DNA from 4 places in the Salinicoccus sp. RF5 genome. Region 3 is predicted to be linked to each of the others. Evidence: riboswitches for the same ligand, from Rfam matches in the RefSeq annotation. Region 3 holds a riboswitch; each other region holds the start of a gene.
The links. A riboswitch is a leader RNA that binds a small molecule or an ion and turns the genes downstream of it on or off. The one in region 3 is predicted to bind S-adenosylmethionine.

Region 1 (5,805 bases), on a different contig from region 3:
GCCTATAGTCATCGATCCAAGTCACGCAGCAGGTGTTAGGCACATCATCCCGTCCATGGCCAAAGCGGCAGTAATGTCTGGAGCGAACGGCCTCCAGATAGAAGTACACGAAGACCCTGAAAATGCATGGAGTGATGGACAGCAGTGCCTGACTCCTGATGAGTTTGCAGAACTGATGCAGACGATCGATATGCTGCTTGAGATAGAAAAGAAGACAGCGACAGGAAAGCAGATCGTCCAGCAATAAATCCAGGTTAAGGAGGGATGACCATGAATGAACATGAAAAATTGAGGCGTAGAATCGACGAGCTGGATGCAGAACTGATTGCGATATTTGAAGCAAGAATGGAAGTTGCAGGCCGTATTGCAGAATACAAGATGGAAAATGACATTCCCGTATTTGATGAAGCGCGGGAAGAGCAGGTCATTTGTAAAAATGTAGGAAGATTACAGGATCAGAGCTTGGAGGTTTATGCCGCTTCATTTTTCAGCCACCTCATGGCACTCTCCAGAAAGCGGCAACATGAAAACCTGAAGAATTACCCACTCTCCCATAAACTATAAAAAATAGCCTGCGATCCTATCGCAGGCTATTTTAATTCTGTCAGGTCATAGTAGGTATTCTGATAAGTTTCGTTGATCCAGTTGCTGAAAAGGAGATGGCCATGGCTTTTCCAGCTGAATATTGGAGCCGCCGTCGGATTGTCTTCAGGGAAGTAGTTGTGTGGGATGGCAATCTCACGGCCGCTGGCCAGATCGCGGTCATATTCATTCTTTAGTGTATCCCTTTCATATTCCAGATGGCCAAATATGAACAGATCCCGCTGATCCTCTGTACTCAGGATGTCCGGGCCGAATTGCGGATGTGAGGTGAGGACTTTCAATTCCTCAGTGCCATCTATCGCATCCATATCTACCTGGGTGTGACGTGACTGGGGCACCTGATACACATCATCAAACCCTCTGAGAAGGGGATGGGTCGGCATCAGGTTATTATAGTCGAAGACGCCGAACAACTTGGTGGGCAAAATTGATTTCTGTATGCCAAAGTAGTGGTTCAAGGCGAATTGGGCGCCCCAACAGATGAAGAACCTGGAGAAGACGTGGGTTCTTGACCACTCGATGATGTCACGCAGTTCTTCGATGTAATCGACTTGATCAAAATCGAGCTTCTCCACTGGTGCACCTGTGACGATCATGCCATCATAACGCCGATTGCGCACTTCGTCCAAGTTGTGGTAGTACTTCTGAAGGTGGCTGGTCGGCGTATTTTTGCTGTGGTGTGTGGTCATATACATAAAATCGATATCTATCTGCAACGGTGTATTGCCCAGAAGGCGCAAAAGATGAAGTTCCGTTTCCTCTTTTTTAGGCATCAGGTTCAAAATCAACATACGCAGCGGACGTATATCCTGTGTATGCGCACGGGTCGCTTCTATTGTATATACATTTTCTTTATGGAGGCGCTCCCGTACCGGGAGGCCTTCAATGATTTTTATAGGCATCTAAATCGCATCCAGACCTTTTTTTAGATCGTCTATGATGTCATCCACATGCTCCAATCCGACAGACAGACGGATCATTTCCGGTCTTACCCCCCCTGCCAACTGCTCATCTTCCTTAAGCTGGGAATGGGTGGTGGAAGCGGGATGGATGACGAGTGACTTGGCATCCCCGACATTCGCAAGCAGTGAGAAGAGTTCGAGGGATTCTATGAACGTCTTTCCGGCTTCATATCCGCCTTTGACACCGAATGTAAATATGGAAGAAGCACCTTTCGGCAGGTATTTCTTCTGGAGCTCATGATACTCGCTGGATTCGAGGCCAGCATAGTCGACCCATTCCACTTTATCGTGGTTTTCCAGGAATTCTGCAACGGCCTTTGCATTCTCCACGTGCCTTTCCATCCGGAGTGACAATGTTTCGATTCCTTGTGTGAGCAGGAATGCATTGAATGGAGAAAGTGCAGCTCCGGTATCCCTGAGCAGGGTAGTACGGATCTTGAATGCATAGGCAGCAGGTCCGAACGCATCAGTGAAGACAAGGTCATGATAGGACGCATCCGGCTCCGTCAGTCCAGGGAATTTTCCGTTATCCCAGTTGAAGTTTCCGCCATCAACGATTACGCCCCCGATGGAAGTGCCATGGCCGCCAAGGAATTTTGTGGCCGAATGGACGACTACGTGTGCGCCGTGCTCGATTGGACGGCAGAGGTACGGAGTGGCGAATGTGTTATCCACGATAAGTGGTATACCATTATCCTCTGCGATTTTCGCTAATGCCTCCAAATCTTCCACGTTGCCTTCCGGATTGCCGATGGTCTCTACAAAGATCGCTTTAGTGTTTTCCTTGATTTCACGTGAAACGTTCTCAGGATCTTTCGCATCGACAAGACTGGTCTCGATACCGAACTTTTTGAATGTATGGGTGAACAGTGTGTGAGTTCCCCCATACAGGCTGGCGGAGGAGACGATGTGATCTCCGGCGTTTGCTATAACCTGTATGGCGTATGTAATGGCAGCCATGCCGGATGCAACGCCAAGGCCGGCAACTCCACCTTCGAGTTCTGCAACACGCGTCTCCAAAGCGGCAGTCGTTGGATTCATGATACGGGTATAGATGTTGCCTACATCTTGCAGGCCGAATAGTTCTGCAGCATGCTTAGTATCGTCGAATACATAGGAAGTCGTCTGATAGATGGGAAGCGCGCGTGAATTTGTGGTAGGGTCCACTTCTTGTCCGGCATGAAGCTGTTTAGTTTCGAAGCGATGATTCTCTGTCATTGTTTCATTCCTCCAGTAATATATTATAAAAAAGAGCCTGCCCAAAGATTAAGGGAGACTCTCGAGTCACTCATCTTTCAGGAACGTACCTGTTGGATTTAGCACCTTACTTAAAAGGTTGCCGGGCTTCGCAGGGCCAATCCCTCCACCACTCTGGATAAGCAAATATTTGATTAGAGACTATGTTACTATAATGGAGGACAATTTGTCAAACACTTTTAAAAATTTAAATAATGGAGAGGAGGAGAGGATATGATCGATTTCCTGGTCATCATTCTGATGGTCATAGCTCTTGTGCTTTTCGTTTTGAGCCGTCATCAATTGGACAGGACCAAAAAAAGCATGTCTGAACATAATTACATTGAAGAATTGTATAGCCGGGTTTCAAAAGCGCATGGGGCGGGGAAGACGAAAGAGGAGATAATTACAATGATGAAGAAGGACTATAGGCTCGATGAGGATGAAGCGGAATACATATATCATCGGACACCAGATATCCAGAAGGAGGATAAATCATGAAAATCGTAAAGCCTGAAGCGTTGAACTATGGAAGTGGCCCCAGGGCAGTCATGCTGCTCCATTCCTTCACCGGAACGGTCAGGGACATGAAGCCGTTGGCCCAGCACCTTGAGCAGCACGAATATACCGTCCATGTACCAAGCTTCGAGGGACATGGCATGGGACCGGAGGCACTTGTACAGAGCAGCCCTGAAGATTGGTGGAAAAATGTATTGGATGGATATGATCAGCTCAAGGATCAAGGGCATGAAAGCATAGCAGTCGGCGGTGTTTCCCTGGGCGGTGTGCTCGCCCTCAGGGCAGCCGAGGAACTCGACAGCATCAATGGCATTGTGGCCATGTCTGTGCCCCAGGGCAGAGATGTTGGGGATATAAACAGAAGAGTCCTGAACTATACGAAGAACTTCCTGAAGTTTACTGGAGAAGATGATGAAAAGATCATGGAGAGGGTCCAGTACTACAAGGACAATCCGATGGAAAGTCTGGATGACTTCCGGAAGCTGATCGACGAAGTACATGGGAATCTTGGAGATATTGGTGTTCCGGCAGCAGTCAAGTATGGAGGGAAGGATGCGGAAGCATACATGGACAGTGCGAAACATATATATGATGGCATTAGCCATAATGAAAAGACATTGCAGTCCTATGCGGACACCGGCCACCTGATGACGAGGGGCGGAGATCAGCAAGCGCTTTTTGAGGATACCCGGAAGTTCTTCGATTCGCTCGACTGGCAGTGACGAAGATAAAATGATGGGAGAAGGTCTTTCTTCATTTGCCAACCTTCTTCAATAAGTTTAATATGAAGTTATTGTTTTTAAAATATTAAGATAATTCGGAGTGGTCAAATTGCAGAATTTCAGACAAGCCTTGAAGATAGGCTTTGCCTATACAGGTGTAGTAGTTGGAGCGGGGTTCTCCACCGGACAGGAGATACTCCAGTTTTTCACAAATAATGGTGCAGTGAGCATCTTTGCGATATTATTGTCAGGTCTTTTGATACTTTTTACTGGTAAATGGACAGCGGATGTCGGTTTCGACATCAAGGCGGAGTCCCATGTGGATTCCCTCCTGAACATGTTCGGGAATATATTCGGACGGATCATCGACATTGTGCTTGCGTTCTTCCTGTATGGAGTAGCCGTCATCATGTTTGCCGGCGCAGGCTCGACCTTCTATGAAAGTTTTGGTGTAGCACCATGGATCGGGTCGCTCATACTGATTATCGGCGTCTATATCACATTGAATATGGGCTTCAACCGGATTGTCCTGGCTCTCGGAGCCATCACGCCGTACTTGCTTGCACTTGTGGTGATCATTGCTGTCGTCAATTTCCTGAGTCCAGCTGTATCACTTGGTGAAGTGGATCAACATGCCCAACCTTCTGAAACGACGTTCGGGCCGTGGTGGTGGGATGCCATTACATATAGCGGCTTTACGATTGCGGTAGCCTTCAGCTTCCTTACGATGATGGGTTCTGATTCAAGTTCAAGGAAAGTAGCTGGCTGGGGCGGCATGATAGGGAGCATCATCATCATTCTGCTCATGTTCCTCATTAATAATGGCCTGTTGGCCCGTATGGACCAGGTGAATGAATTTGAACTGCCGATGCTGCTTCTGGCCAACGAAATCCATCCGATACTCGGCTTCCTGCTCTCGATAGCGATGCTGCTTGTCATCTACAATACAGCTGTCGGCATGCTGTACCCGTTTCTTGTCAGGTTCAGCCAGCCGAAGAGCCGTCGCTACAATATCCTGCTGCCGAGTGCGCTGGTTCTCGGCTACTTCCTCAGCTTCGTAGGTTTTGCCGACCTTGTGGGGACTGTCTATCCGGTGATGGGCTATGTGGGATTACTGCTCGGTTTGGCGATGTTCTTCAAATGGATCAAACTTATGATGGCAAAGAAAGCTCCTCAATGATGAGGAGCTTTCTTCATTTTCCATCCTTTCCTATGATGAAGACATTCATATTGGAGAGGACATCAATTGTCTTATCATGAAGTGTCCTATCAGTACTGGCTGATAGATCTTTGTTGAGTGTGATGTCTGCCTGGGGAAAAATATTCTGGATGACCATGATGTTTGCAAGTACGCAGACATTCGTCTCTGCACCGACAAATTCCACGGTGCGGTTGGTCTCTACTTCATCGCCATACTTCTTCTGGATTTTCCGCGCTTCTTCAGGAGGGATGCCGTAGAATGTCTTTACATATTCATCTCCGTGGTCTTCGAGCGGCTGGCGGAACTGCGGAAAGATTTCCTCATCGAAGCGGATGCTTTCCAGGCTCCGCTTCTCCTGTTCAAATTCCGGATAGAGATTGCGGGTATAGAGGACGGACTCGCCCTCATCTATAGCCTGTCGTATACGCGCTTCGATGCCATCCCGCACTTCTTTAGTGGATTCTGCGTACCCTGTGCCATTTTCATCAAATATATCATTTTGAAGATCTATTGCAATGAGCATTCAATCTACTCCTTTATAATGAAGGTTCATGATATTCAT
Region 2 (5,805 bases), on a different contig from region 3:
GTGAATGGGATGAGGAGGATGATCAGTATGATGAATGGTATCGCACGGAACAGATTGACGAGGAATGCAGTGACGCCGTAGACGGGCGCGCTGGCTGCATGTTCGCTTTTCGACGACAGGAACAGGATGATGCCGAGGACCAGTCCGAATATGAATGTGAATACGGTGGAGATGACGGTCATGTAGAGGGTTTCATTCGTCGCCGTCAGTACATCATCCCATTTGACATTTTCGAATGAGAACATTTCGGCGAAGGCATTGATGAACTCGCTCATCCTTCCACCTCCACTGTTACAGCATGTTCAGCCAGTTCCTGCCTCAAGCCCTCAAGGTCGGCGTCATCAATTTCGATCGCAACATAGAGGTGGCCGTATGATTCATTGTTCGTCCGCTTTATGTTCCCCGAGAGGATGTTCAGGTCAAGGTTATACTTCTTGACGACCTGAGAGACGATCGGTGCTTTCGACTGGGAACCGACGAAGCCGAGCTTGAGTATCTTCGATGTCGGGAACATCTCCCTGACCTCCTCGAATGACAATGCCGTCTCCTCATCGTTGATGTCGTCCTTGACGAAGCGTTTCGTCACACCGTGCTCGGGGTTCTGGAACAGTTTGATCACCGGCCCCGTCTCCACGACGCGACCGTTCTCCATCACTGCCGCACGATCGCATATTTTGCGGATGACATGCATCTCATGGGTGATGAGGACGATGGTGAGGTCCATCTCATCACGTATCTTCACCAGCAGATCGAGCACCTCGTCGGTCGTTTCGGGATCAAGCGCACTCGTCGCTTCATCACACAGAAGCACTTCCGGCCTGTTGGAGAGTGCCCGTGCAATGCCGACCCGCTGCTTCTGACCACCGGAGAGCTGGCTTGGGTAGTTGTCTTCGCGCCCCGTGAGACCGACGAGATCCACGAGCTCGGCTACACGGCGCGCACGCTCCTTCTTCGGTATGCCGGCTATCTCCAATGGGAAGCTGATGTTCTCGGCTACCGTCCGGGACCAGAGCAGGTTGAAGTGCTGGAAGATCATTGAGACCTTCTGCCGTTTCTTGAGCAGGTCCGCCCGGCCCATGGCACTGATGATATCGTCACCGATCACCACTTCCCCTGAAGAGGGCTGTTCCAGGCCATTCAGCATCCTGATCAGTGTGGATTTCCCTGCACCTGAATAGCCGATGACACCGAATATCTCCCCTTCCCTGATATGGAGATTGACATCATCCACAGCCTGGATTGTATTGTTCTTCGTCTTGAATATTTTCGTTGCCTTCTTTATATCAATCATATGTTTCACCCTGACCTATATATTGGAAAAGTCGAACATTTTCCTCGTGATAAACAAAGAGCCTGCTCAAAAGTTGAGCAGGCACCGGTTTTATCCATAAGCCTCTCATCTTCGATCGATTGATCAGTGAATTGGCACCTTGTCATAAAGACGGTTGCCGTGGTTTCGTCGGGCACTTCCCTCCACCACTCTGGATAAGAGTTGTATTATTAGATTGTCAATAATATTATCATCCGCATCACTGTCCGTCAACAAGGAAGTCATCGAAGACTTCCGACAGATGGAGCACGGACTGGAAGGCGTAAACTTCACGGACGAGCCTGCCATCCCTGAACAACAGCAGTGCAGGTGCCGATCTGACCTCGTAGGCCTCAATAAGATCCTTATGATAATTCAGATCTATCGAAGTATAGGAGAACCCCTTCGTCTCAGAAACGATATCGAGCATGCGTTCTGCAATCTGGCAGTTGGCGCATATCGGTGCATATCCATAGAGTATGAATGTTTCCTCAGATTGAATACGGCTCGTAATATCGATTGTCCTTGATTCTTTCATCATTGCCGAACTTACCTTTCATGATCAGACTTGTATCTACGTAGAAATCGTGTCTCATAAGGAGGTTTGCCAGGTAGTCACGTGGGCAGCGGCCCACTTCACCGAACTTCGGATCAATATATATATGAGTACTTTCACTCAGATGTTTTTTGAACCATTTCCTGATGTTTCTGCCTTCTTTATCCGCATCGGAGAGGATATAGATGTCGGAGCCATTCAGCTCATCGAGAATCTCATCCAATTTTGAGATTCCCATTGTACCATGGGTGCATATGATCTGTACAGGTTCTATCAATACTTCTTCGATACGCCGCTTATCCGTCTTTCCTTCGACAATGAGCACTTTATCGGAAAAATACACTGCCATCACCCCTGGTATGATATTTTAAAAAAACTCCAGACAGAGTCCAGAGTTTCAGGTTCTATGCATCCACCATTTCATCGTAGGCATCTGCATCCATCAGTTTATCAAGCTGTGATTCGTCAGACAGTTCAATGACGATCATCCATGCTTCTTCATACGGAGATTCGTTGACAAGCTCAGGGCTATCCTCAAGCTCTTCATTGATTTCCACTACCGTACCGCTGAGCGGTGCATACAGCTCTGATACCGTCTTTACGGATTCTACACTGCCGAATGATTCTCCGGTAGTGATTTCATCGCCTTCAGCAGGCAGCTCCACGAATACGATATCACCGAGCTCGGATTGAGCGAATTCTGTGATGCCGATAGTCGCTTTGCCATCTTCAAATTTGATCCATTCATGATCTTCTGAATACTTATATTCTTTTGGTGTTGCCACGACAAAAACCTCCTTTTCTTATACACATATATAATCTCATAGTTCGCACTATTTAGGCAAGCCTAATTCTCAGCGTTCATAAATTGTTTGTATTCGTCCTCTTTGAAGCCAAGAGTGACACCTGAGCCGTCATAAAGGAGGGGACGTCTGATCAGCATGCCATCTGTAGAAAGCAGTTCGAGCTTCTCCTCTTTAGTCATTTCATCCAGGCGTTCCTTGAGTTCCAGTTCCTTGAATCTTTTGCCGCGCTTGTTGAAGAATTCATCTACATCCTTCCCCGAGCGATCCACCATCTCGGCCAGTGTGGCGGCTGCCGGCGGCTGCTTCACCATATCGATGCTCTCGAAAGCGACATCATTTTCCTGCAGGAACTTCTTCCCTTTACGGCAAGTCGTGCATTTCGGGTATTCATATAATGTAATCATCCATTACCTCCAGAAGGTTTTCTACACATAATATACTTGCAAATAAACACCCATTGCAAGCGGAACCGGATTGTCCGTTTCATATTCGGCCTGAAAGATGGTAAAATGGGTGGCAATCACACTGTTAAAGGAGCACTGATAGATAATGGAAGCAATCAGACAATACGACGACTACAGGAAGAAAATACAGGGCGATGACAAGATCGTCATCAAGTTCTTCGCCGACTGGTGCCCGGACTGCACACGCATGAACATGTTCATCGATCCGATTCTTGAGGAATACAGCCACATCGACTGGTATGAACTGAACCGTGACGAAGTGCCGGAAGCCGCAGATGAAAATGATGTCATGGGCATCCCGAGCCTGCTCGTCTTCCAAAATGGGGAGAAGCTCGCGCATCTCCACTCTGCAGATGCGAAGTCCCCCGAATCGGTCAAGGATTTCCTTCAGAAAAGCATATAGCACAAGAAAAGCGTCCAAAGTTGGACGCTTTTCTTATGCCTATTCGAATATCTTCAAGTTCTCCTTGAGGACCTCGGCATGAATCTGCCCCGGTGCCGCCTTATGGGATATATACCCGTATGTCAGGCAGGAACCGAATACACCGCCTGCAAGACGTGTGATCCTGCCCATCTCGCCCATCGCAATCCCGACTATCTGGCAGTTGAACTTTTCCCGTGCGTCATGGACGGCGCTGAGTACACTGAGCACATCCCGTCCATCTGAGGGCTTGTAGGCAAGCTTCAGTATGTCTCCGCCCCGTTCATACATATTCATATATGTCGCCATCATCTCATCAAAGTGCGGGGTATCCTTGAAGTCATGCTGGCTCAGAATGACGCCGACACCCTTCTCCTTCGCCTTCTGGACAAGGTTATCCACGATATCCTCATATTTGAAGAATTCGATGTCGATGATGTCGACGCTGCACTGTTCAAGTACAGCATCGAGCAGGGATTCGTACTCCGCCGCTGTCTTCTGCCCTTTCCCCCCTTCATTCAGCGTACGGTACGTATAGATGATCGGGTAGTCCTTCATTTCGTCGACGATGTGGTTGACCAGGTTGATGTGTTCTTCATGACTCAATGCGTCGAATGCATCACTCCTGATTTCAACGATGTCGAATATCCCCTTGTGGGATAGCGCCGACTCGATTTCTTCATCGATCGTCTCTTTGGAATGGTTCGTAAAAGAAACCACTACCTTCGGTTGCCCTGCTCCAATTTCTACACCTTTAATATTCATATGGACCCCTCTCGCAATCTCTTTTTATTTATATACATTATAGAAAGTTTAAAGAAAATTCAATCACCCGGATGGAATATATGTAAAATTCCTATATTGTTTATTCCCTTAATCCAATGGGGACAACCATAATGAGGTGATGAAAATGCTGAAGATGAAGCGGGCTTATGATGATATATCGAAGCAGGATGGAAGAAGGATACTCGTCGACGGTATCTGGCCGAGGCGCGTCAGCAAAGAGGACCTGGCACACGACGAATGGTACAAATCCCTGGCGCCCTCGAAGGAGCTCAGGGAATGGTTCGATCATGACCCCGGGAAGTGGGACACCTTCAAGGAAAGGTACTTCAAGGAACTCGACGGCCATAAGGAGACCCTCAGAGAAATAAAAGCACAGAGCGAGGGCCATAACGTCACACTCCTGTATGGAGCGAAGGATGAAGAGCACAACCAGGCGGCAGCCATAAAGGAATACATTGAAAATATGGATTGAGCCGCTTTTTGAATGATCATGTTTATCCCATGCGTTGGACGGCTATTTTATGAATAGAGTATTCATCATACTCTGAATTTCATCGTTCATCATGCCACTCCCGTCGGCATTAGCGTATACTACCACTAATATTGACCAGCAGGAGGTATGGAATATGAGTAATGAAGAAATGAGAAATCCCGAGGAAAAGGCTGAAAATATGGATCAGGAAAACAAGGATGAGATCCTCGAGAGCTATAACAAGTTCCTCAACTACCTTGGAGACCAGGTCAGCAAGGGTGAAAAGGTCGGAATGGATGAAGACCAGCTGGCCAAAGCTGCCAAAAGGGTTGCAGACTACCTCGCTTCCAATGAAGAGCCACGCAACCGTGAAGAACAGGTGCTGAAGGAACTTTGGAAGGCTACAGACAGCAGTGACGAAAAGGACACGATGGCAGGAATACTTGTCAGACTTGCACAGAAGACAAATGGCTAGTCCATTTCATCATAGTAGAGAGGACACTTCCGACCGGAAGTGTCCTCTTATGTTTTCCTGCAGTCATCCAGATACTGCAGGATGAATTGCCTGTCATCGTGGGCAATCACATCCCCCCTATAGTGCTGGGGTTCATTGATGCCCGTCAACAGTATGATCGTATCCGGACCAGCATGGTCGATGGCCCGGATGATGCCCTCCTGGCGTGATAATGCCGTGGTGGTGTTGGAAGCATCGTATGATGGAGGCAGGTGCTTCTGCATCATGCCGACAATCTTCTCCTCATCTTCATAGCCGACCTGCTCTGCAGCCAGCACGAGATGATGCAGTTCTTCAGGAATCAATCTCATCGTCATTCTGATCTTACGATACCCCCTCATCCCAATTCCAGTCACCATGACAATCAGTTTCTTCTCCATCTTTTCTGCATATATCATCGCATTGATGATGGATTCCTTGGTCGCGATCGGTGTGTGGGCGAAATCCAGTATGAATTGGTACTGTCCTTCCGAAAAC
Region 3 (5,805 bases):
TTGATTATTTTCCATATGTATACCCTTCCTCTTTTTCAAATTTCAAATAATAGTAACATTATTGCAGACAACCCGTTAAACCACAAGACCAATTTTCAGAACAATCATAAATTTACTTATGGATGACGGCATGCTAGAGTTTTCTTGAAGATATAAGAATTTTGATGAGGAGTGGAGATATGGAGATCAACAACTTTGAACGCGCCAGAGAACTGCGCCATGAACTGCATGCGAACCCCGAACTCTCCAACGAAGATTTCGGCCACTATGCCAAAGAAGTGTCTGCGGCATACTTTTATATGGGCAATGGGGAGGATCACCCGCCCCTCCACACTTCAGAGTATGATTTCATCGATGAGCATATAAAAACAGGGTGTAATATGTTTAAAATGTTGGCAAATGTATAATAATGATAAAGACGCCATGCGAGTACTCGCATGGCGTCCTTCTATTCTTCCTTCATATAGCCCTTCCATATGAACAGGCCGATGAAGGTCAACGCCCCAACAAACCCGTAAAGCCATATGGACAGCATTTCATTTACGAACATCAGGATCCCCCCTCTTCTGCCGGTTTCACCGCTGTAGATGGGCGGAGCACCCAAGAAGCGATATTGATGGTGGCGATTCCGATGAAGGTCGCCACAGCCCCTGCCGACATCGTACTTGGAATGATTCCGCTGAAATAGAGGAACAGGTAGGAGCCCAAGCCCACGATCATCGACAGCTCAGCCGCACGTGCCGGCGCCCGACGCTTCGCATAGACGGCCTGCAGTATCGGCCCCATCGTTCCGGCGGCGATGCCGGAGATGCCGATCCACATGATGTCACCCATATATTCAGGCGGCCGGAGGACGATGAGCAATGCCAGCAGACCGATGACCGGCACCGTCATGCGGCTGATCTGGAAGGCGATGCGCTGTGCTTTTTCGTCGCTCACTTTGACGATCTTGCGCTTCACCAGGAACTTCAGGAAGATATCGTTGGCGAACACCGTCGAAATGGATACGAAGATGCCGTCTGTCGTGGACATCGCAGCAGCCAGGATGACGACGCCGAAAAATGCGACGAATATGGCAGGGAACGCCCAGATGATGTAGTCGACGAGCGCCAGGTCCGCTGCAGCGACCGAATCGCCGAGTGCCGCCCGGCTGTATAGGCCGCCGAAGAGGACAAGCACACATAGGGAAGCGACGACGACGTAGGTCGCGATCATCTTGCCGAGATCCTTCTCATGCTTCAGTCCGAGCACCTTGTTGAACAGGTGCGGAGCGGAAGCGAACGCCCACTGGATGGCGATGGCGCCGAATACGGCCCCAAAGGAATAGAAGTGTAGGGATTCGGGATTGAATACCTTCACGAGATTTTCATTCTGTGAAGCAAGGTTGCCTGAAATGCCGGAAAATGTATCCGCGATGCTCCCGCGCCAGAATATGACGATGCCCGAGATGAATATGACGATGGCAGTGACCGCCATCAGCACAGCCTGGATGGCATCTGTATATATGTCGGCCAGTGCACCGCCTGCGAATACATAGACGACGACGATGACCGCAATGAGTATGAGGCCGGTCGTGTAGGACATGCCGAGCAGATACTCGAATATCCGTGCACCTGCAACGAACTGTGCGGCGATGTAGAATATGTTGAACAGCAGGATGAGGGCCGTCCCCACCCGCAGGATGTCGCTTTTATAGAAATCCCCAAGCCAGTCCGGCAGGGAAAGGGACTTCTGCTTCGTATTCAGCTTACGCACCTTCTTGGCCACCATAAGGACACCAACCGGCCCGCCTGCAATGATAGCCAGGAACAGCCAGAGGTTGGACAGCCCCCATTCATGGGACCACCCCGGATACCCGAGGAAGGTTGCTGCACTCAAATACGTTGCGGCGAAGGAGAAGCCCAGTACATATGGACCAAGCTTGCCGCCGCCTGTCGCAAAATCACCGATGGTCTTCATTTTTCTTGAACTCAGATAGCCGACCGCAAGCATCAGCAGAAGGAATGCCGAAAAGCCGATCCAAGTATATAAAGTTATCTGTTCCATATGTGTCTCCTTTCCCTACCCTAGTGCCACTGCCCGGCAAGGCTTGGCCTCTTTGCGGGATGATTGTCTGCAAGATGTTTCCTTCCTTTTCCGAACATGTTCTCCCTGAGCGTCTCCCCTTCATATTCCGTGCGGTAGATGCCGCGCGCCTGCAGTTCAGGGACGACAAGGTCGACGAACTCCTCGAACGTGCCCGGCGAATAGGTCTGGGCGATGTTGAAGCCATCCGCATCGCCCTCTATGGCCCACTCTTCAATCCGGTCCGCAATCTGTGCCGGCGTACCGATGAACTTCACCGTCCCATTGCCGAGTCCGTGGTTCTTGATTGCTTCCCGCAATGTCCATTTGCGGTTCGGATCCTTCGTATACATGTCGAGGTTCCCCTGCACCGCTTCCGTCTCAATGTCTTCGATATACTGGTCCGGATCATACTGAGAGAAGTCGATGCCCGTATGGCCGGACAGGAGGGATGCCGTGCCTTCATAGCTCACACTGTCCTGGAGTGCTTCATACTTCTCGTAGGCTGCCGCCTCGGTCTCCCCGATGATCGGCAGGATCATCGGAAACACTTTGACGTCATCTGCATTCCTGCCCTGGGCCACCGTACGCTCCCTGATATCCTTCACGTAGGCCGCCAGCGCCTCGAGCGAATGGTTCTTCGTGAAGACCGCTTCTGCATGCTTCGCTGCAAAGTCGCGTCCCTTTGGCGATGCACCCGCCTGGAAGAGCACTGGCGTCCTCTGGGGTGAAGGTTCCACAAGGTGGGGTCCGGGCACATTGAAGAATTCACCGCGGTGGTTGATCATGTGCACCTTATCCGGATCGGCAAAAGTATCCTTCTCCCTATCATGTTGGACGGCATCCGCCTCCCAGCTGTCCTCCCAGAGCTTGTACACGACTTCGAGGAACTCATCTGCCCGGTTATAGCGCATCTCCTTCGGCAGACGCTGTTCAAGCCCCATATTCACCGCCTCGCTCTCAAGGTATGAAGTCACGACATTCCATGCGACCCGCCCTTCCGTCAGATGATCCAGCGTCGACAGCTGGCGGGCCAATGAATAGGGTTGTGCGTATGTAGTCGAAATCGTCGGTGCGAACCCGAGGTGCTTCGTGACGGCCGCCATGGCAGGAATCACAAGTGTCGGGTCATGGGCGGGAAGCTGTACGGCATGCTTCGCCGCTGCATCATGGCTGTTGCCGTAGACGCTGTATGTGCCGAGAACATCCGCAATGAAGAGCGCATCGAATTTACCGCGTTCCAGAGTCTTTGCTGTACCGGTCCAATAGTCCAGGCGGTTGTGGCGAGTCCCCTGGTCCTTTTCATGCTTCCAGAGTCCTGTAGAATGCGGTGATGGCGAATTTTGGATGAAACCGTTGAGATGAATCTGTTTTTTTGACATGTACATACCTCCGTTTTTGATATTGAAAAGCCCCTGCTTCTTGTAGATAAGAAGAGGGGCTTTATTTATAAAATAGAACTCTCTTCTCATCTTCTAGCAAATCGCTACTGGAATTGGCACAGTTCACATACGGTCTGTTGCCGAGGCTTCAAAGGGCCAGTCCCTCCACCTCTCTGGATAAGAATTTTCTGAATTATTAAGTTATGTTGACTAATATATCCCATGCCTGAATCAAAGTCAACACTAAACCTTATTTTTTTAGTAGGAATTATATTCAATAGATATTCCATGCCTATGATTTGATTTCAGAATATTACGTTACTATAATTGTAGATGTACAAATTGGGAGCAGTATAAACTGCGGACTGTTCTGATTGATATTTCCCAAGCATCATCTTTCCGTAATTGGTCAAGAACTATATTATAGGAGGTTTTGGTTTTGGCAGATAAGAACTATCAGAAAGAAAATGAGATTCCACGAGAAAAAGAGGCGGAACGCGATACGCTGACGACCCGGCAGGGCCGGCCCGTCACAGATAACCAGAACTTGCGCACCATCGGCGACCGGGGGCCGGCGACGATGGAGAACTACCATTTCCTTGAAAAGATGTCGCACTTCGACCGGGAAGAAGTGCCGGAACGCGTAGTGCACGCACGAGGCACCGGTGCATTCGGCTACTTTGAAACATACGGCAAAGTCGGTGATGAACCGGTGGAAAAGTACACACGCGCCAAAGTATTTTCCGGCGAAGGCAAGAAGACGCCGCTCATGGTACGCTTCTCCACTGTCGCAGGTGCCAAGGACTCTCCGGAAACGGAACGGGATCCACGGGGCTTCGCTGTAAAAATGTATACGGAGGACGGCAACTGGGACCTCGTCGGCAACAATCTGAAGATCTTCTTCATCCGTGATGCCATGAAGTTCCCGGATATGATCCACGCCTTCAAGGCAGATCCTGTATCCAATGTGCCCGATCCGACACGGATGTTCGATTTCGTCTCCCGTTCTCCGGAAGCGACGCACATGATCACATTCCTGTTCTCGCCCTGGGGCATCCCTGCCTCCTACCGGCATATGCAGGGTTCCGGCGTCAACACGTACAAGTGGGTGAATGACAAAGGGGAAGCGGTCCTCGTCAAATACCACTGGGAGCCGAAACAGGGCATCCGCAACCTGACACAGGAAGAAGCGCACGATATCCAGTCCCAGAATGTCGCCCATGCGACACAGGACCTCTACACCGCGATCGAACGCGGCAACTATCCTGAATGGGAACTGTTCGTTCAGATTATGGAGGATGACTATCATGAAGAACTGGACTTCGATCCACTCGATGATACGAAACTCTGGCCTGAGGACAAGTTCCCTTGGAAGCCGGTCGGACGCATGGTGCTTAATGAAAATCCGACGGACTTCCACGCCCAGATCGAACAGGCGTCATTCGGTACCGGTGTACTCGTCGACGGCATGGATTTCTCCGACGACAAGATGCTGATCGGCCGTACATTCTCCTACTCCGATACGCAGCGCTACCGTGTCGGTGCCAACTATCTGCAGGTGCCTGTCAACAGGCCGAAGACCAACGTACGCACAAACCAGCACCGCGGACAGCTCGACCATCGTGATCCGAGCGAAGGCAGCAGGGATCCGAGCATCAACTATGAACCATCCATGACCGGCGGTCTCGAGGAGGCGCCTGAAGAGGCACCACAGCATCAGCCGACATACAACGCTGCGGCGATGACGAAGCCGATCGACCGTCCGAACAACTACGGCCAGGCCGGTGAGACGTACCGTGGCTTCGAGGACTGGGAACGCGACGAACTGATCAAGAACCTCTCCAATGTACTCTCACAGTGTGACGAGCGCATACAGGAGGCCATGGTCCACCACTTCACGCAGGCGGACGAAGAATACGGACGCCGCGTCAAGGAAGGCATCGAAGCAAAGGTGAAGGAAATGCAGGAGATGGGCGACGACACCGAAATGCCCGGCCGTGAAGCTGGAGAGAAATCCAGATATGGCAAGGGCACTGCCGCCCAGCAGCAGGCTGCTGAAGACGCAGTCGATAAAGGACACGAATCCGATCCGTACTAGCATGGATCAATTGAATAGACAGTGCCGGAACAAAAACCCCGGCACACGAGAAAAGGACGAACGGCCCTTGACCATCCTGTAATGGATGGTGGGCGTTCGTCCTTTTTATGTTTGGAATGTTGTGGTTTCAATCCGGCTGTATGGGGGCAGTGCTGGAAAATACATATGGTGGAGAAATAGATATCTCCTCCCGCACATTTCCCAGGAAATATCAGGTCATCGGCACCTTTTTGAACCTGATGACGGCCAAAAGTATGAACA
Region 4 (5,805 bases), on a different contig from region 3:
TTTGATGTCGAGGATCTCCAGTTCTTGATTTTCATCGAGGAATCCATTCACTTTCTTTTCGAGACCTTTTTCCGTCATCGCACTCAGTGTCTTGACTTTCATAATTGGAAGCTCCCTTCATTCGTATTTGTCCCCATTAACACCCAAAGTTGACAGAAAAGTCATTTAATATAGTAGAATGGGATGAAAGTCATAGATAAAGGGGAAACATGATGGGGACATTCACCAAATATATGAATCTGAAATACAGTAGGGAAGAGAAGGTATTATATTTCATAAGCAGTGAAAGCGGCATGCACCAGCTGTGGAAGTTCAATCCGTCAACAGGCAGGAAAATGCAGCTCACCAGGCTCGAACAGAACGTCAAGAACTATTGGCTTGAAGACGGACAGATTACAATCGCAGTGGACTACCATGGAAACGAGCGGAACCAGTTCCACATGATGGACGGGGAGGGGATCGGGACGCTGATTGAAGATCCCGACTACTTCCACCATTATGGGGAATATGATGATGATCAGAACATATATACCATGGTCCGCAACCACCATGAATCCTCCAATTTTGACCTTTGCCTTGTCCATGCCAAAGGATCTGTCAGAGTGCTTCGAACTTTTGGGGGACCAGTCCATTTCATTTCCGAACTCCCTGCGGACAGACTGCTGCTGTCGAAAGATGTGAATAACATTGATGAAGCGCTGATGATCTATGATATGGATAAGGATGAAATGGAGGATGTGCCGTTACCCGAAGCCCGATTCTCCGCCTTCAAGTTCCATGAAGACAGGTGCCTGTGCCTCAGCGACATGCATGATGGATATATGAACGTCCATGAAATCAACGTGGAAGAGGACAGTCATCGGCGGCTCACTGCATTCGAATGGGACGTTGAACATTTCAAAGTATCCGTAGACAAGACGGAAGCGATTCTTTCGTGCAATGAGAATGGACAATCCGTACTCTATCGGATGGATCTTGAAACATCGTCGACCGAGAAACTGGGGGTCATAGGCGATGGCGTCGTGCATTCTTTGGCCTACGGAGAAGGGCGGGAGCTGTTCCTGATCCATTCCTCGGTCGACCAGCCGCATCGAATATGCCGGCATTCACTTGAAACCGGTGAGATGGAAACTGTGCTCGGAAACACTGATCAGGTGTCGGAAGTTTCGTGGCGCTTATCATCCTATCATTCATTCGACGATCTGGAAGTGCCATATTTCATATATGAGACGGACCAGGAAGGGAAGAAGACTGTCATCCATATACATGGAGGTCCGGAATCGCAGGCCAGGCCGGAATTCAATGCGCTCTATTACCAGCTGAACAGGGCAGGTTACCAGGTCGTTGTGCCGAATATCAGGGGCAGCAAAGGCTATGGACGCAGCTATCTTGAAGCTGATGACAAGGAGAAGCGCCTGGATGCGATGAAGGATGTTATCGAACTGAGGCGTCATCTGGTGGAGGATGGAAGGGCTGAAGACTCCCGCATCTCGGTGATGGGCAGGAGCTATGGCGGGCTGATGACGCTTCTTCTGGTTACCCATCATCCCGAATTTTGGGCCTCTGCAGTAGATATCGTCGGCATCTCGCACCTCAGGACCTTCCTCGAACATACACCGCCGTGGAGAAGGGCGCTGCGTGCTGCAGAATACGGCTCGATAGAAGAATCAGGTGCGTTTCTGGACGACATCTCGCCCCTCTCGAGAAGTAAGGATATATCGGTGCCGCTGATGGTCTTCCACAGCCACCATGACGCCCGTGTCCCATACAGCGAATCGGTCCAGATGGTGGAGGCGATGAAGGAGAACGGACAGTATGTCGGGTTCACGGCATATGAAAATGAAGGGCATACCTACATGCATCAGGAGAACATCGATGACATGAACAGTAAGATACTCGAATTCTTCAACCGGACATTACAGCATCCATAAAAATAAGGCCTCAACGGGGCCTTATTTCTATTCTTACAGAAGTTTCTCTGCAAGCGATACGATATATTCAAGTTTCTTCCACTGGGCTTCTTCAGTAAGTTCATTGCCGTGGTGTGTAGAGGCGAAGCCGCATTGGGGACTCAGACAGAGCTGATCTTTGGAAACATATTTCGATGCTTCCGCAACCCGTTCCCTGATCACATCTTCATCCTCGAGCTCACCATGCTTTGAGGTGAACAGTCCAAGGACAACCCGCGGACCTTCTTTAGGAATGTAGGAGAGCGGTTCGAAGTCTCCGGAACGGTCATCGTCATATTCGAGGAAGAATCCGTCAACCTTCTCCTTGGCAAAGAGCACGGGGGCGATTTTGGCGTAGCTGCCCTCGAATGCCCATTTCGACCTGTAGTTCCCGCGGCAGAGATGTGTGGTGATGACCATGTCCTCAGGTTTCTGTTCGAGTACGCCGTTGAGCACCCTCAGTGCCAGATGAATCAGGGATTCCCTGTCATAGCCGCTGTCATTGAATGGAATCTCCGGCGCATTGAGCCCCGCAATGTATACATCATCGAACTGGAGGTAGCGGCACCCTGCATCATAGAACGCCTGTACCGTATCCTGATAGGCCTTGATGACATCCTTGGCATATGTTTCGACATCGGGATATATATCCTGGTTCCGGATGCCGGCATTGAACATCTGGTTCGGGCTTGGAATCGTCTGTTTAGGCACCGCCCGGTCGCCGACGATCTCCTTGAATTCGATGAAGTCCTTTATATGCGGGTGCTCTTTATTGAATGCGATTTTCCCTGTAACGCGTACATCATACCGCTCGGTCTCGATGCCGTCGAACTGGAACCCGGTATCTGGGACGTAGCCTTCCACGCCATCCAGGTGTTCAAGGAAATCGGTATGCCAGAAGCGCCTTCTGAATTCGCCGTCGGTGACCGCCTTGAGGCCCACTTCAATCTGCTTGTCGACCACTTTCCTGATCTCTTCGGTCTCGATCTCCCTCAGCTGTTCATAGGAGATTCTATCCTCCTGATGGTCCTTGCGCGCCCTATGTATGCTGTCGGGCCGCAGCAGGCTCCCCACGTGATCCGCCCTGAATGGTGCTTCGACTGCCGTTTTCGTCATGCTGATCCCTCTTTCCAATAATATTAATATAATAAAATCCCCAATTGTCCGAAGTGGATAAATTGGGGATGATCATCATCCATTCATCTCATCTTCGAGCAGTGCTCCTGGAATTAGCACGGTACCTGGGGTCCGCTGCTGAGGTTTCGTTGGGCCAGTCCCTCCGCCTCTCTCGATAAGAGTTCGATTATTATATTAAATAATACTTTAAAGTATAAAGAATTTTCTGTCAAGTGTACTCTTGATGTCATTCGAGGAGGTCTTCAAGCGCATTTTTCTCCTGGTTTATTTCCCCCGGCGTCCTGATGCCGAGACGGCGTATTACTGATAGGGACGGGCACCACCCCTGGATTGCATGCTGGAGCAGGAACGAACCGACGATTCCGGGAAGCAGATTCCACTTTCTGCTGACGGAGGCACCCAATATGCTGCCGATGATGACCAGGGTGCTGGCGTTCGCCTCCAGGACCCGTTCAGTGTTCCACTCCCTCTCCAATGCATCAATACGTTCTCTGATATCCTTTTCGTCTTTTGCCCGATAATGATCGATGCTGCGCTGAATGTCATCCTGTATCTCCCTATTGATATGTTCCGGTGTATGGTTATGGACCCTTCCGTCGTTGCCGCAACTATTGCCATTGAAGTTCCTCCTCTGACCATATTTGCAATTACTTCATTATTTCCCATAGAAGATGAAACGAAACAAATCCTCATCATTTATATATATTTAATAATTAACTTGCTTAAAGTAAGTAAGTGATGTAAAATATAATTATCTTGAATTAGAGATAATAATTATTGGAGGTTTTTGACGATGACAACGTTCGTAACAGATCCAGCCCACTCTGAAGTGGGATTCCAGGTAAAGCACATGATGGTATCAAAGGTGAAGGGGCACTTCGAAGATTTTCATTTTGAAGTAAAAACGAATAGTCTCGAAACTTTCGAGGACGCTGAAGTCCATGCAGAAATAGATGTAAACAGCATAAGCACCAAAAATGAAGACCGGGACGCACATTTGAAATCAGAGGATTTCTTCAATGTGGAAAAGAATCCGAAAATCACGTTCAAATCGAGTAATGTCAATAAGTCCGGGGATACTGTATCGGTGACAGGTGAGACGACGATGAACGGCATCACGAAGGAAATGACAATCGACCTCCAGTACAATGGCAAGGGGACAAACCCCTGGGGACAGGAAGTCCACGGCTTCGAAACCGAGTTCACGATCAACCGTGAAGCATTCGGACTGACATGGAACCAGCAGCTGGAAACAGGCGGTGTACTGGTGAGCAAGGATGTAAAGGCACAGCTGGAGCTCCAGTTCTCCGAAAAAAGTGAATAGGCATAGAAGATGAAGATATTTCTTGCAGACCGGTCTGAAGCCAACTATTGGCTCCAGACCGGTTTTTCATAGTGCGGAGGTCTATAGTGTAGTTTATTAAAAATAGAGGCATTGCTATAATTTATTGGAATATATAAAGAAGATGAACCATGCTTCCCATTATCGTAATATGGCTGATGCATATCAAAACGGGAGACGATGCTTTTGGCATGGATCCCGTTTTTTTATGGAACAACCGGACACCGCAATCATGATATAATAGCCGGTGAATGAACCAGTGCAGGTTCCAGCATGAAATTTAAAAGGAGTATGGATTATGGATCACCACAGCATCATCGAAGACGCAAAGGCACGGGTATATGAATTCCACGATTCGGACAGTACGGGACATGACTATTGGCACGTCATGCGTGTATATAATAACGCACGCATGCTCCAGGCAGAAGAGGGGGGAGACCGATTCATCATAGAGGTCGCAGCCCTTTTCCATGACATGATCGACTATAAGCTGACTGATGATGAATATGCACAGATTGAAGTGATAAAGACATTCCTCGAAGCGCGCGGAGTCGGGGCAGATGTGATCGAACGCATCATCCACGCCATGCAGGCGGTTTCCTACAAGGGCGGGAACAATACCGTCGAAGTCGCTACCGTGGAGGATGCGATCGTGCAGGACGCCGACCGTCTTGATGCACTCGGTGCAGTCGGTATTGCACGCACTTTCATATATGGGGGGAATAAGCGGCACGCGCTCTATGACCCGGACCGGACTGCACGCGAGGAACTGACTTTCGAACTATACAGCAAGGAAGACAATACCATGATCAACCATTTCTATGAAAAGCTGCTCAGGCTGAAGGATCTGATGCATACGGATGCTGCCAAAAATGTGGCGGAAGCGCGCCATCAGTTCATGGAAGTGTATCTGGAGCAGTTTTATGAAGAATGGGAAGGCAGGCGGTGACCTGCCGATCAAAGCAATGACAGGGGGAAGACATGTGAGAGTAGAACTGACCAAATTCAAGGTGAAGGCAAATAAAAGCCATAAAGTAGATGAATGGATGAAGTATATAGAGGAGAACATGGAGGATGCGCTACTTACACTCGAGGGCGAGAAGATGTACGTAGAGACGATATTCAGGGAACAGGAAGGCAACCATGAATACCTCTACTGGTACAGTGTGCAGGAGAGTGATATGGAGGATGATGAGGATCTCAAGATCAACCAGCAGCTGGTCGATTTCTTTGACGAGTGCATCGATAAGACTTTCCAGCCGCTCGACCTTGATGCATCCGTCGTGATGATGCCGAAGCGCATCAGAAATGCCATGTTCAACAGTGGACAGGAGGATGATCATGAAGAACCGGTTGATTGATCAGCATCCGATCATC

Region 1: linked by a shared signal. The riboswitch ahead of LLU09_RS11715 (O-acetylhomoserine aminocarboxypropyltransferase/cysteine synthase family protein) and the one ahead of LLU09_RS08330 (LLM class flavin-dependent oxidoreductase) in region 3 are both predicted to bind S-adenosylmethionine.
Region 2: linked by a shared signal. The riboswitch ahead of LLU09_RS05985 (methionine ABC transporter ATP-binding protein) and the one ahead of LLU09_RS08330 (LLM class flavin-dependent oxidoreductase) in region 3 are both predicted to bind S-adenosylmethionine.
Region 4: linked by a shared signal. The riboswitch ahead of LLU09_RS00135 (5-methyltetrahydropteroyltriglutamate--homocysteine S-methyltransferase) and the one ahead of LLU09_RS08330 (LLM class flavin-dependent oxidoreductase) in region 3 are both predicted to bind S-adenosylmethionine.

What each region holds. Positions count from the first base shown of each region.
Region 1 is NZ_JAJGRC010000004.1:170,521-176,325, forward strand. It holds gene aroF (3-deoxy-7-phosphoheptulonate synthase) at 1-247, shown strand, start outside; gene LLU09_RS11705 (chorismate mutase) at 271-564, shown strand; gene LLU09_RS11710 (homoserine O-succinyltransferase) at 591-1,505, opposite strand; gene LLU09_RS11715 (O-acetylhomoserine aminocarboxypropyltransferase/cysteine synthase family protein) at 1,506-2,783, opposite strand; SAM riboswitch class I at 2,851-2,947, opposite strand; gene LLU09_RS11720 (hypothetical protein) at 3,036-3,302, shown strand; gene LLU09_RS11725 (alpha/beta hydrolase) at 3,299-4,042, shown strand; gene LLU09_RS11730 (YkvI family membrane protein) at 4,173-5,222, shown strand; gene LLU09_RS11735 (cysteine hydrolase family protein) at 5,236-5,766, opposite strand.
Region 2 is NZ_JAJGRC010000001.1:1,153,639-1,159,443, forward strand. It holds gene LLU09_RS05980 (methionine ABC transporter permease) at 1-275, opposite strand, end outside; gene LLU09_RS05985 (methionine ABC transporter ATP-binding protein) at 272-1,291, opposite strand; SAM riboswitch class I at 1,394-1,492, opposite strand; gene LLU09_RS05990 (thioredoxin family protein) at 1,530-1,850, opposite strand; gene LLU09_RS05995 (toprim domain-containing protein) at 1,801-2,208, opposite strand; gene gcvH (glycine cleavage system protein GcvH) at 2,270-2,650, opposite strand; gene LLU09_RS06005 (Spx/MgsR family RNA polymerase-binding regulatory protein) at 2,713-3,075, opposite strand; gene LLU09_RS06010 (thioredoxin family protein) at 3,221-3,538, shown strand; gene aroD (type I 3-dehydroquinate dehydratase) at 3,578-4,321, opposite strand; gene LLU09_RS06020 (DUF488 domain-containing protein) at 4,467-4,814, shown strand; gene LLU09_RS06025 (DUF3243 domain-containing protein) at 4,969-5,289, shown strand; gene LLU09_RS06030 (Mur ligase family protein) at 5,337-5,805, opposite strand, start outside.
Region 3 is NZ_JAJGRC010000002.1:282,590-288,394, reverse strand. It holds gene LLU09_RS08345 (AbgT family transporter) at 1-21, opposite strand, end outside; gene LLU09_RS08340 (hypothetical protein) at 180-407, shown strand; gene LLU09_RS08335 (sodium:solute symporter family transporter) at 550-2,046, opposite strand; gene LLU09_RS08330 (LLM class flavin-dependent oxidoreductase) at 2,067-3,446, opposite strand; SAM riboswitch class I at 3,530-3,630, opposite strand; gene LLU09_RS08325 (catalase) at 3,886-5,544, shown strand; gene LLU09_RS08320 (ABC transporter permease) at 5,756-5,805, opposite strand, start outside.
Region 4 is NZ_JAJGRC010000001.1:2,486-8,290, forward strand. It holds gene LLU09_RS00125 (sporulation protein Cse60) at 1-102, opposite strand, end outside; gene LLU09_RS00130 (alpha/beta hydrolase family protein) at 234-1,931, shown strand; gene LLU09_RS00135 (5-methyltetrahydropteroyltriglutamate--homocysteine S-methyltransferase) at 1,965-3,065, opposite strand; SAM riboswitch class I at 3,151-3,247, opposite strand; gene LLU09_RS00140 (YgaP family membrane protein) at 3,313-3,561, opposite strand; gene LLU09_RS00145 (YceI family protein) at 3,880-4,410, shown strand; gene LLU09_RS00150 (HD domain-containing protein) at 4,727-5,377, shown strand; gene LLU09_RS00155 (DUF6176 family protein) at 5,352-5,789, shown strand; gene LLU09_RS00160 (D-serine ammonia-lyase) at 5,764-5,805, shown strand, end outside.